Regions from separate parts of the Janibacter sp. LM genome, predicted to be linked through region 2. Evidence: predicted binding sites of a transcription regulator. Region 2 holds the regulator's gene; the other holds the start of a gene.

What was found. The regulator LexA, encoded in region 2, represses DNA repair genes until DNA is damaged. The targets are predictions, from matches to a motif close to TCGAACANNTGTTCGA.
Region 1: a site for LexA is predicted at 2,432-2,447, ahead of ABC138_RS08400 (DUF222 domain-containing protein). Genes of this name have one in related genera too.

The regions. Positions count from the first base shown of each region.
Region 1 covers NZ_JBDIVG010000014.1:5,481-11,079, reverse strand. The annotation lists gene ABC138_RS08415 (Rrf2 family transcriptional regulator) at 1-279, opposite strand, end outside; gene ABC138_RS08410 (2'-5' RNA ligase family protein) at 297-854, opposite strand; gene ABC138_RS08405 (oxidoreductase) at 1,281-2,207, shown strand; gene ABC138_RS08400 (DUF222 domain-containing protein) at 2,451-3,848, shown strand; gene bioB (biotin synthase BioB) at 3,897-4,955, opposite strand; gene ABC138_RS08390 (alcohol dehydrogenase catalytic domain-containing protein) at 5,042-5,599, opposite strand, start outside.
Region 2 covers NZ_JBDIVG010000001.1:282,522-288,120, forward strand. The annotation lists gene ABC138_RS01325 (ABC transporter ATP-binding protein) at 1-603, shown strand, start outside; gene ABC138_RS01330 (LysR family transcriptional regulator) at 596-1,519, opposite strand; gene ABC138_RS01335 (Sir2 family NAD-dependent protein deacetylase) at 1,598-2,443, shown strand; gene lexA (transcriptional repressor LexA) at 2,418-3,179, opposite strand; gene ABC138_RS01345 (LysM peptidoglycan-binding domain-containing protein) at 3,389-3,769, shown strand; gene nrdR (transcriptional regulator NrdR) at 4,068-4,526, shown strand; gene ABC138_RS01355 (vitamin B12-dependent ribonucleotide reductase) at 4,594-5,599, shown strand, end outside.

The sequences.
Region 1 (5,599 bases), on a different contig from region 2:
CACGCACCGCCCGGTGGTCGTCGGGCCGTCGATGGCCTCGATGACCTCGAGCACGCTCACCCCGCTCGCGTCGTCGGTGAGCGAGTAGCCGCCGGTCGGGCCGGGGGTGGAGCGCACCCACCCGGCCTTGACGAGCGGGCCGACCACCTGGGCGACGAACCCCGGGGTCGCGCCGAGGGCCTCGGCGAGCTCGGGTGCCTTGAGGCGGGTGCCGGCCGGGGCGAGCAGCCCGACGGCCTGGACGGCCAGCTCCGCTCTTCGGGTGACCTCTAGTCTCATAGTCATAGACTACAAGATCAGGACGAAGGGGGGAAGCCCTCCAGGTCCCAGCGCTCCATGACGTGGCAGCGGTCGCTCTCCCACCAGGCCAGCTGCAGCACGGTGAGGGTGCAGTCGACCGGCAGCAGGTGGCCGAGCGAACGTCGGGTGGACGCGATCGAGACTCCGTCGCGGGCCGCGTCGAGGGTGAGGTGCGGGACGGGGACGCGACCGAACCTCCCTTCGTAGGGAGGGAACGCGGGGAAGGCAGTGGCGAGGGCCGCCGTGAGGGCGCGCAGCGGGGCGTCCGGCTCGGGGCGCAGGTGGATGATGCCGTCGGGGAACTGGTCGATCTCGTCGAGCCGCACCGTGATCGGCGCCGTCCGGGCCGCGATCGCGGCGACCGTGGCGAGCTGGTGCGGGGTCGGCGCCGGGGCGAAGGGGGCCAGCGCCGTGATGTGCGCGTGGCCGAACGCCGGGTCCGTGGAGACGAACCCGGCGTCGTGGTGGGCGGTGCGCTCGACGACCCAGGCCTCCAGCGGTGGGACCGGGAGCTGCAGGACGGTGTGCCCCGACGCCCCCTGCGGGTTCGTCATGGCGTCACCGTAGACCTGCCCGTCAGTCCTCCGGCAGCTCGGCGAAGGTCTGCTTCGTCGCGATGTACCAGCCGAGCGCCTTGCGGGGGCGCAGCCACCGCTTCTTCATCGTCGGTCCTCTCGTGGTGGGGTCTCTCGTGGTGGTGACGACCGGGGGAGCGCGGATGTGACCGGCCGGCGGCGCAGGTCCTCCCGCCGGGTGACGCGACCGAGCACCTCGAGGTCGGCGCGGAAGGTGATGCCCCGCACCACGCCCCCTTCGATCGAGCACGGCGATCTCCCTTCGCCCGTCGATCCGCTCCGGGGTGCCGGTGGCGATCGCGGCCGCGTCCGCCGTGACCCTCGCCTGCGGCGCGAGCCCCTCGTCGCCGTGCCTCAGCCCACTGACGCACGGGGCGGGTCCAGTGTGACTGGCAGGCTGGCCCCATGACACGCACCCGCGACGCCTGGTCCCTCGACCGCATGCCCGACCAGACCGGCCGGACCGTGGTGGTCACCGGGGCCAGCTCGGGGCTGGGCGCCGTCACCGCCCGTGAGCTCGCCGCGCGGGGCGCGCACGTCGTCCTCGCCTGCCGGGACACGGCGAAGGGGGAGGCCGTCGCCGCCGATCTCGAGCGCGCGCAGGTCGTGCGCCTGGACCTGTCGTCGCTGGACTCGGTGCGCTCGGCCGCGCGGGAGGTCCGCGACCGGCACGAGCGGATCGACCTGCTCGTCAACAACGCGGGGGTGATGATGACCCCGCGGGGAGTGACGGCGGACGGTTTCGAGCTGCAGGTCGGCACGAACCACCTGGGCCACTTCGCGCTCACCGCGCTCCTGCTCGAGCGGCTGCTGGTGACGCCGGGGTCGCGCGTGGTGACGGTGTCGAGCCTCGCGCACCGGTTCGGGGGCGGTCGTCTGGACGTCGACGACCTGCAGTCCGAGCGGGGCTACGACCCGATGGGCGCCTACGGGCGCTCGAAGCTGGCCAACCTGCTCTTCACCCATGAGCTGCAGCGGCGGTTGTCCGAGGCTGGGGCGGGGACGATCGCGCTCGCCGCGCACCCCGGGCTCTCCCGGACCGCCCTGGCCCGGTACCTGCCCGCCCCGGCCCGTCCCCTGGTCGCGGCAGGCAACGTGCTCGTCGGGCAGAGCGCGGCGAAGGGGGCCCTGCCGATCCTGCGCGCCGCGACCGACCCGGCCGCGGTCGGCGGCGAGTACTACGGCCCGAGCGGGTTTCGCGAGTTCCGTGGCCGTCCGGTGGCGGTCGGCTCCTCCCGCGGGTCGCGGGACCCGGAGGTGATGCGCCGGCTGTGGGAGGTCTCGGAGGAGCTCACCGGGGTGCCTTTCGCTGAACTCGCCCCCGCTCCCTGAGGGCCACCCGGGGGCACGCTCCCTGAGGAGGTTGCGCACCCCGACCCACGCTCCCTGAGGAGGTTGCGCACCCCGACCCACGCTCCCTGAGGAGGTTGCGCACCCCGACCCACGCTCCCTGAGGAGGTTGCGCAGCAACCGTCTCGAAGGGCCACCATCCCCAGACCCCCACCCGACCCAGCGCCCGTCCACAGCACCCCAACGCTCCCGACCGCTGTCGGTGGTCGAACATACGATCGATGCATGTCAGAGGCGACGGTGCGTGACGCGGACCCGGGACCGGACCCGGTCCTGCGGGACGCGCTGCGCCCGTTGCTCGACACCGACGTCGACAGGGTGTGGCAGCTGCCCGACGCCGAGGTCACCGACGGGCTGGCGGCGCTGGGCCGGGCGAGGCAGCTGCTGGCCGTGGCCGAGGTCGCGCTGGTGCGCGAGGGCATCTCCCGGGGGCTGCCGACGCAGACCTCGTGGTCGGTCCACGACTGGGTGGGCGTCAGCGAGGGGCGGCACGCCCCGCGCCCCGAGTCCCGGCACGTGTCGTCGGTGGTGCGCGTGGCGACGGCCGGCCTGCGGGCTGGCAGCGGGGTGAGCGACCCGAGCGCGGGCATGGCCCCGGAGCCCACCGGTGACGCCGGGATCGCAGGCGTCGTGGCGGCCTTCGAGGCGGGAGACCTGCCGCTGGGCAAGGCCGACCAGCTGGTGCGGTTCGAGGAGGGTGTGCGGCGAGTGGCCGACCGCGACCTCCTCGACGCGGACCTGGGGCTCCTCCTGGGCGAGGCCCGCGACGGGCTCGTCGCCACGGGCCCGGACGGACGCACCCCGCAGCGGGTCTCGGGCCTCGACGAGAAGAAGCTGGCCGCGGCCATCACGATGACCACCCGGATGCTGCGTCCCGACAAGGACCTGGGTGAGGACGACGAGCGGCACAAGGCGTCGCGCTCCCTCACCTCGCACACGGATGCGTGCGGCATGACCCGGTACAAGCTCGTCCTGGACCCGGAGGGCGCCGCGATCATCGACGCGGCAGTCGCCGCGCTGTCCGCCCCCGTCAAGGGCCCCGAGGGCGGGCCGGACGACCGCTCCCCGGCCCGGCGTCGCGCCGACGCGTTGCTCGCGGTCGTCGAGCGGGGTGTCTCGGCCCCGGTGGGAACGCCCCCCGGCGACAAGGCCAGGGTCGTCGTCACGATCAGCCTGGCCGCCCTGACGGCCCACCTCGCGCAGGGCCGCTGCGGTGCCTGTGGTCAGGACCTGCCGACCACGGCCTTCGGGGGTCATGCCGGCGGGTCCACCGCCACGGGGCAGGTCCTGCCCCCGTCCGCGGTGCGCCGGCTGGCCTGTGAGGGCGGGATCATCCCGGCCCTGCTGGGCACCGACAGCGAACCCTTGGAGCTGGGCCGCGCGGCACGCTTCTTCACCCCGGGCCAGAAGCGCGCCCTGTACCTCCGTGACGGCGGGTGCACCTTCCCCGGGTGCACCATGCCCGCCCACTGGTCCGACGCCCACCACGTGCAGTACTGGTCCCTGGGAGGGGGCACCGACATCGGCAACGCGGCCCTGCTGTGCGAGCGCCACCACACGCGGGTCCATGCCCGCGACCTGGCCTGCACCATCACGGCGACCGGCGTGACCTGGCACGTCTAGCTGCCGCGCCCCGGACCCGGCCCGCCACGGGCCGGGCCACAGTCGTGCTCACGCGTTCGCCGGGGCCTCGGTGCCCGCGCCACGGCGGCGGATGGTCGGGTCGGCGCCGGCGCCGGACGTGCCGTGCTCGGCGCCGAGGACGACGAAGCCGTTGTCGGCGAGCATCTCGAGGTCGGCCTGCGCGGCCTGGCCCTCGGAGGTCAGGTAGTCGCCGAGGAAGATCGAGTTGGCCACCTGCAGCGCGACCGCCTGCAACGACCGCAGGTGCATCTCGCGGCCGCCGGCGATCCGCACCTCCCTGTCGGGGGCCACGAAGCGGGCCATCGTGAGGATTCGCAGGCAGCGAAGGGGGGTGAGCTCCCAGGTGTCCGCCAAGGGAGTGCCGTCGAAGGGCATGAGGAAGTTCACCGGGATCGAGTCCACATCGAGGTCCCGCAGCGCGAAGAGCGCCTCGACGAGCTGTTCGTCGCTCTCGCCGAGACCGGCGATGAGCCCGGAGCAGGGGGAGAGGCCGGCGGACGTCGCCCTGCCGATCGTGTCGACCCGGTCCTCGTAGGTGTGCGTCTGGACGACGGCGTCGTGGTGGGACTCGGCGGTGTTGATGTTGTGGTTGTAGGCGTCGACTCCCGCAGTGCGCAGCCGCTCGGCCTGTCCGTCCTTGAGCAGTCCGAGGCAGGCGCACACCTCGACGCCCTCGTTGGCCTCCTTGAGGGCCTCGGTCATCGCGACGACCCGGTCGACGTCCCGGTCCGAGGGGCCGCGCCCGGAGGCGACCAGGCAGACGCGGGTCGCGCCGCCGCGCAGCCCGGCGGCGGCCTGGTCGATGGCCTCGTCGGTCGACAGCCACGAGTACGTGAGGATCGGCGCCTGCGAGCCGAGGGCCTGGGAGCAGTAGCTGCAGTTCTCCGGGCACAGCCCCGACTTGAGGTTGACGAGGTAGTTGACCTTGACGGTGTTGCCGAAGTGCTCGCGGCGCAGCCGGGCCGCGGCCACGACCGCGGCCATGACCTCGGTGTCGTCCGTGCGCAGCACGGCGAGCGCGTCGGCCTCGGTGGCCCGGCCTCCCTCGAGGATCCGGTCGGCGAGCTGGTCGAACGTGGTGGTCATGGCGCCCCTTCGGTGAACGTCGTTCAGTGAACGACGTTCAGGTTACCCGGCCGGGCTCCGGCCGGGCGTCAGGCAGCGAAGGGAGTTCAGCGCCCAGGGTCGACGATCGTCATGCCCGCGACTGGTGCGGTGTCGAAGCCGGGCAGCAGCGCCGCGGCCTCCTCGAGACCGATGGTCCGCTCGACGAGCCGCTGGGGCTGGAGCGATCCCGACTCGATGAGCGCGAGCATGCCCGGGTAGTCGACAGCGGCCATGCCGTGGCTCCCGAGCAGGTCGAGCTCCCACCCGATGACGCGCGCCATCGGCACCCGGGGGTGCCCGTCGACCGGTGGCAGCAAGCCGACCTGCACGTGCCGGCCGCGCCGCCGCAGGCTGTGGATCGCGGCGGCGCAGGTCTGCTCGCTGCCCACCGCGTCGACCGCGACGTGGCTCCCACCGCCGGTGAGGGCCGTGACCGCTGCGCCGACGTCCCGGCCGTCGGCGAGGACGACGTGCTCTGCACCGAGATCCGTTGCGAGAGCGAGCGCTCCGGGATTGCGGTCGACCGCGACGACCCGGGCCCCGAGGGCGCGGGCGATCATCACGGCACTCAGCCCGACGCCGCCGGCCCCGACGACGGTGACCCACTCTCCCTTCGCCACTGC
Region 2 (5,599 bases):
CGCGGCCTGACCGTCGACGGCGTCGCGATGCCCGGACTGCTCGCCGAGCCGGGGGAGCGCATCGTCCTGCGCGGCGGCGCGCCCTGGCACGCCCGCGAGGTCTTCACCGCGCTCGCGCTGCCGGGTCGCGACGGCTGCGTCTCGGTGTGCGTCGACGGCAAGGACCTGGCGCACACCGGCCCCAGGAGCCGCCGTCGGCGCGTCGGCTACGCACCCGTCGGTGGCCGCCTCGAGCGGGGGAGCGTCTCGCGCGCCGTGCGCTACCGCCGGCCCGACCTGGACGAAGGGGAGGGCAGCGCGGCCCTGGCAGCCGTCGGCCTGGCCGACCGGGTGGCGAGCCTGCCGGAAGGTGAGCGGACCCCCCTTCGCCGTGGCGGTGAACCGCTCACGCGCCAGGAGATCGCTCGACTGTGGGTCGCCCGCGCGACCATCGGCACGCCGGCACTGCTCCTGCTCGAGCACGTCGACGACGACCTGGGTCCGCAGGGCCGGGAGATGCTGCGGGGGATCCTCCAGGACTACCCGGGGGTGGTGATCATGGCCTCCGACCGGCCGGAGGCGCTGCTCACCGACTGGCGGGAGTGGGCGGTGCCGGTCAGCTGACGGCCGAGGGCGTGGCCGCGGCGGCCGAGGCGACGAGCGCCTCGAGGGTCGTCGCGACCGCGGGGACCTTCAGCAGGTCCTCGGTCGTCACGACGTGGATCCGGCGTCGGCTCTTCGGGTCGAGCGGGCGGATGACGACGTCGTCGTTGGACGTCGCCGCGCGGATGAGGTCGGGGATGAGCGCGACACCCAGACCCGCGGCGACGAAGCCCTGGACAGCGACGTAGTCCTCGGTCTCGAAGGCCACCTTGGGCGCGAACCCCGCGTCGTGCGCGATCTTCAGCAGGTGGCCCCGGCAGCGCGCGCAGCCGGCGATCCAGTCCTCATCGGTGAGATCGGTCATCGAGACCGTCTCCTTCACGGCCAGCGGGTGGTCGCGGGGGAGAGCGACCCGGACCTCCTCGTCGATGAGGGGGTGCACGACGAAGCCCTCGGGGTCCTCGCCCCGGGCCAGGTCGCTGCCCTCGTAGCTGAAGGCCACCGCGAGGTCGACGTCGCCGGCGCGCAGCGCGGCGATCGACTCGGGCGGCTCGGCCTCGGCGAACTGCACCGACAGGTCCGGGTGCTCGGCCCGCACCGCGGCCAGCGCGCGGGGGACGAGGGTGACCGACGACGAGGGGAAGGCCATGAGCCGCACCCGGCCGGAGCGCAGCCCGGCGATCGCGGCGACCTCCTCCTCGGCGGCGTCGAGCGCCGCGAGGACCGGCGTCGCGTGGCGCGCGAGCACCGCACCGGCCTCGGTGAGCCGCACGGAGCGGCCGACCTTCTCCACGAGGACGGTCCCGGTCCGTTGCTCGAGGCGCTTGACCATCTGGGAGACCGCCGGCTGCGAGTAGCCGAGAGCGAGGGCGGCGGCGGTGAAGCTGCCCTCCTCGGCGATGGCCCGCATCACGCGGAGCCCGGCGGCGTCGATCATGGGGCCATGGTAGGTCGTCCGGCTCGGCCGGTGCCGCTCCCGCTCACCCGAGGGCGCCGAGCACCTCATACTGGTGCGGTGATCGAGGACATCGCCCGGGTGCTGTCGGCCGGTCCGGCCCTCGTGCTCACCGGCGCCGGCATGTCGACCGACTCCGGCATCCCGGACTACCGCGGGCCGGACGGCACGCGGCGGGTGTCGCCCATGCACTACTCCGAGTTCGTCGGGAGCAGCGAGGCGCGCCAGCGGTACTGGGCCCGCAGCTATGTCGGCTGGCGGCGGTTCCACGCGGCGCGCCCCAACGACGCCCACCACCTGGTCACCCGGCTGCAGCAGATCGGGGCGGCCGGCCCCGTCATCACGCAGAACGTCGACGGCCTGCACCAGGCGGCCGACACCCGCGACGTCGTCGAGCTGCACGGCAACCTCGTCGAAGCGGTCTGCCTGACCTGCGGCACACGGGTGGACCGGCAGGTCCTCGATGCGCGGATGGCCGCCGCCAACCCCGGCTTCGACGCCGACAGCGACGAGATCCGACCCGACGGCGACGTGCGGCTGGAGTCGGTCGACGTCGGCCGTTTCATCGCCCCGTGCTGCGAGGAGTGCGGCGCCGACACGCTCAAGCCCGACGTCGTCTTCTTCGGCGGATCGGTCGCCAAGCCGCTCGTGCAGCGCTGCTACGACCTCGTCGACGCCGCGCCGAGCCTGCTCGTGCTGGGCAGCTCGCTGCAGGTGATGTCGGGGCTGCGGTTCGTGCGGCACGCGGCCAAGCGCGGGATCCCGGTCTCGCTGATCACCCGCGGACCCACGCGGGGGGACGACCTCGTCGACCACCGCGTGGACGGGGAGCTGCGGGACTCCCTTCGCTCCCTCGTCGACGCGGTCCTCGAGCTGTCGGTCACAGGCGGCGCAGCACCGCGGTGACCTTGCCGAGGATCGTCGCGTGGTCGCCGTCGATCGGGTCGAAGGCGGGGTTGTGGGGGAGCAGCCACACGTGGCCGTCCTTGCGCTTGAAGGTCTTGACCGTCGCTTCGTTGTCGAGCATGGCCGCGACGATGTCGCCGTTGTCCGCCTGCGGCTGCTGACGCACGACGACCCAGTCGCCGTCGCAGATGGCGGCGTCGATCATCGAGTCGCCGACGACCTTGAGCAGGAACAGGGAGCCCTCGCCGACGATCTGCTTGGGCAGGGGGAAGACGTCGTCGACGACCTCCTCGGCGGTGATCGGGACACCGGCGGCGATCTGGCCGAGGACGGGGACGTAGCTGGCCTCGGGACGCGCGTCGCCGGAGCCGGTCGGGTCGACGACGGCATCGCCGTGGTCGGCGCCGCCCCGCATGGAGGCCAGGTCGGTGACCTCGCCCGCCGGGGCGTCGTGGCCGTCGGGGGAGATGACCTCGATGGCCCGCGGGCGGTTGGGGTCGCGGCGCAGGTAGCCCTTGCGCTCGAGGGAGGAGAGCTGGTGGGCGACGGAGCTGGGGGAGGTGAGGCCGACGAGCTCGCCGATCTCGCGCAGGCTCGGCGGGTAGCCGCGGGTCGCGACGGCATTGCGGATGACCTCGAGGACCTTGCGCTGCCGCGCGGTCAACCCGTCCCCGGTGTCGCGCTCGGGGAGCTGGTGGATGTTGCCCTCGCCCGTGTCCTCGCCCTGTCCGCTCATCGATCGACCCTTCGTCCGTGTCCGCGAGGCACCGTTGTCGGTGGTCGCTGGTCAACTACTCCGTGTCGACGACAGTAGGCCGATCGAACAGGTATTTCAAACATCTGTTCGAGCGTGTCCTTGATTTTCTTCGAACACCCGTGCTAGACATCGTACAGACGTTCTATCGAACACCGGTTCGAGAGAACCGCCACCGCCAGGAGGACCGCATGACCGCTCTCACCGCCGCCCCCGCCCCCCTTCGCGGCGCGCGCCCGGCGCGCTCGCGTCATCTCGTCTCGGTGCCGACGGGCGATGCAGCCCTCGCCCACCCCGCCACCCGGCTGCGCATGACCCGCCGCGGTCGGCTGGCCGTCACGACCTCGATGCTCCTGGTCGCGAGCGTCGCCGGTGCCGCGATGGCCTTCGGTGGGCCCGCGACCCAGCCCGAGCAGGTCACCGTCCGGTCGGGGCAGACCCTCGGTCAGATCGCCGCCGCAGAGCTGCCCGAGCTGCCGGTCCAGCAGGGCGTCGCCCGCCTCCAGGTGGCCAACGGGCTGTCGACCTCGTACGTGCACGCGGGGCAGACGCTGACCATCCCGACCCCCTGAGTCGCACCTGATCTCCCGGACCCATCGACCCGGGTCCGGGCCGGCCGAGGGCCACCTCCGCAGCACGTGGAGGTGGCCCTCGTGCCGTTCGTCGACGGGTGTGGATCAGGACTTGCGTCACGCGCTCCGGGGGCGTCTAATGGTCACTACATCTAGTGGTTACACCGTTGTCATTCGTCCACATCTAGTGCACAGGATGAGGTCGGTTCTCCACAGAAATCCGGGGTTCGTCCCCACGCCATCCACCGCACCATCCACAGACCAGCCGTTCTTTCGGCCACGACGAAGGGAGTCCGACGTGCACTGCCCGTTCTGCCGCCACACCGACTCCCGCGTCATCGACAGCCGCACCACGGACGACGGCAGCGCCATCCGGCGTCGCCGCCAGTGCCCGGAGTGCAGCCGCCGCTTCACCACCCTCGAGAGCGCGAGCCTCACGGTGACCAAGCGGTCTGGTGCGGCCGAGCCCTTCAGCCGGGCCAAGGTCCTGGCCGGTGTCCGCAAGGCCTGCCAGGGCCGACCGGTCACCGAGGACCAGCTCGCCCTCCTCGCCCAGCGCGTCGAGGAGAGCATCCGGGCGCAGGGCAGCGCCGAGATCGACGCGCACGAGGTGGGCATGGCGATCCTCCCGCCGCTGCGCGAGCTCGACGAGGTCGCCTACCTACGTTTTGCGTCCGTCTACCAGTCCTTCGACTCCCTGGACGACTTCGAGGCGGCCATCACCGCCCTTCGCCGCGAGCACACCGCGGCCACCTGACCCAGCACGAACCCACTCGCACCACCCGAGCAGCACAGCCGTCACCACACGGACCAGGAGAGAGAGCATGACCGAGACCGCCGGCAAGCCCAGCGCCCGTCGCGGGTCCCGCACCAAGGGCCTGACGATCAACCGCATCCACACGACCGAGGGCGTCCACCCCTATGACGAGGTCACGTGGGAGAAGCGCGACGTCGTCCAGCAGAACTGGAAGACCGGCGAGACGATCTTCGAGCAGCGCGGGGTCGAGTTCCCCGACTTCTGGTCGGTGAACGCCTCCACGATCGTCACGACGAAGTACTTCCGCGGCGCCGTCGGCTCGCCCGAGCGTGAGGCCGGGCTCAAGCAGCTCATCGACCGGGTCGTGCTCACCTACGTCAAGGCGGGCAAGGACCACGGTTACTTCGCGACCGACGCCGACGCGGAGGTCTTCGAGCACGAGCTGACCTACGCGCTCCTGCACCAGATCTTCAGCTTCAACTCGCCCGTGTGGTTCAACGTCGGCACCAAGAGCCCGCAGCAGGTCAGTGCCTGCTTCATTCTCTCGGTCGACGACTCGATGGACTCGATCCTCAACTGGTACAAGGAGGAGGGCTTCATCTTCAAGGGCGGCTCCGGTGCCGGCCTGAACCTCTCCCGCATCCGCTCCTCCAAGGAGCTGCTCTCCTCCGGCGGCACCGCCTCCGGCCCGGTCTCCTTCATGCGCGGGGCCGACGCCTCCGCGGGCACCATCAAGTCCGGTGGCGCCACCCGTCGCGCGGCGAAGATGGTCGTGCTGGACGTCGACCACCCGGACATCGAGGAGTTCGTCGAGACCAAGGCGCGCGAGGAGCACAAGATCCGCGCGCTGCGCGACGCCGGCTTCGACATGGACCTCGGCGGTGCCGACATCACCTCCGTGCAGTACCAGAACGCCAACAACTCGGTGCGCGTCACCGACGAGTTCATGCGCGCCGTCGAGGAGGGCACGGACTTCGGTCTGACCTCCCGCATGGACGGCTCGGTCATCGAGACCGTCGACGCCCGCGAGCTCATGGGCAAGATCGCCCAGGCCGCGTGGGAGTGCGCCGACC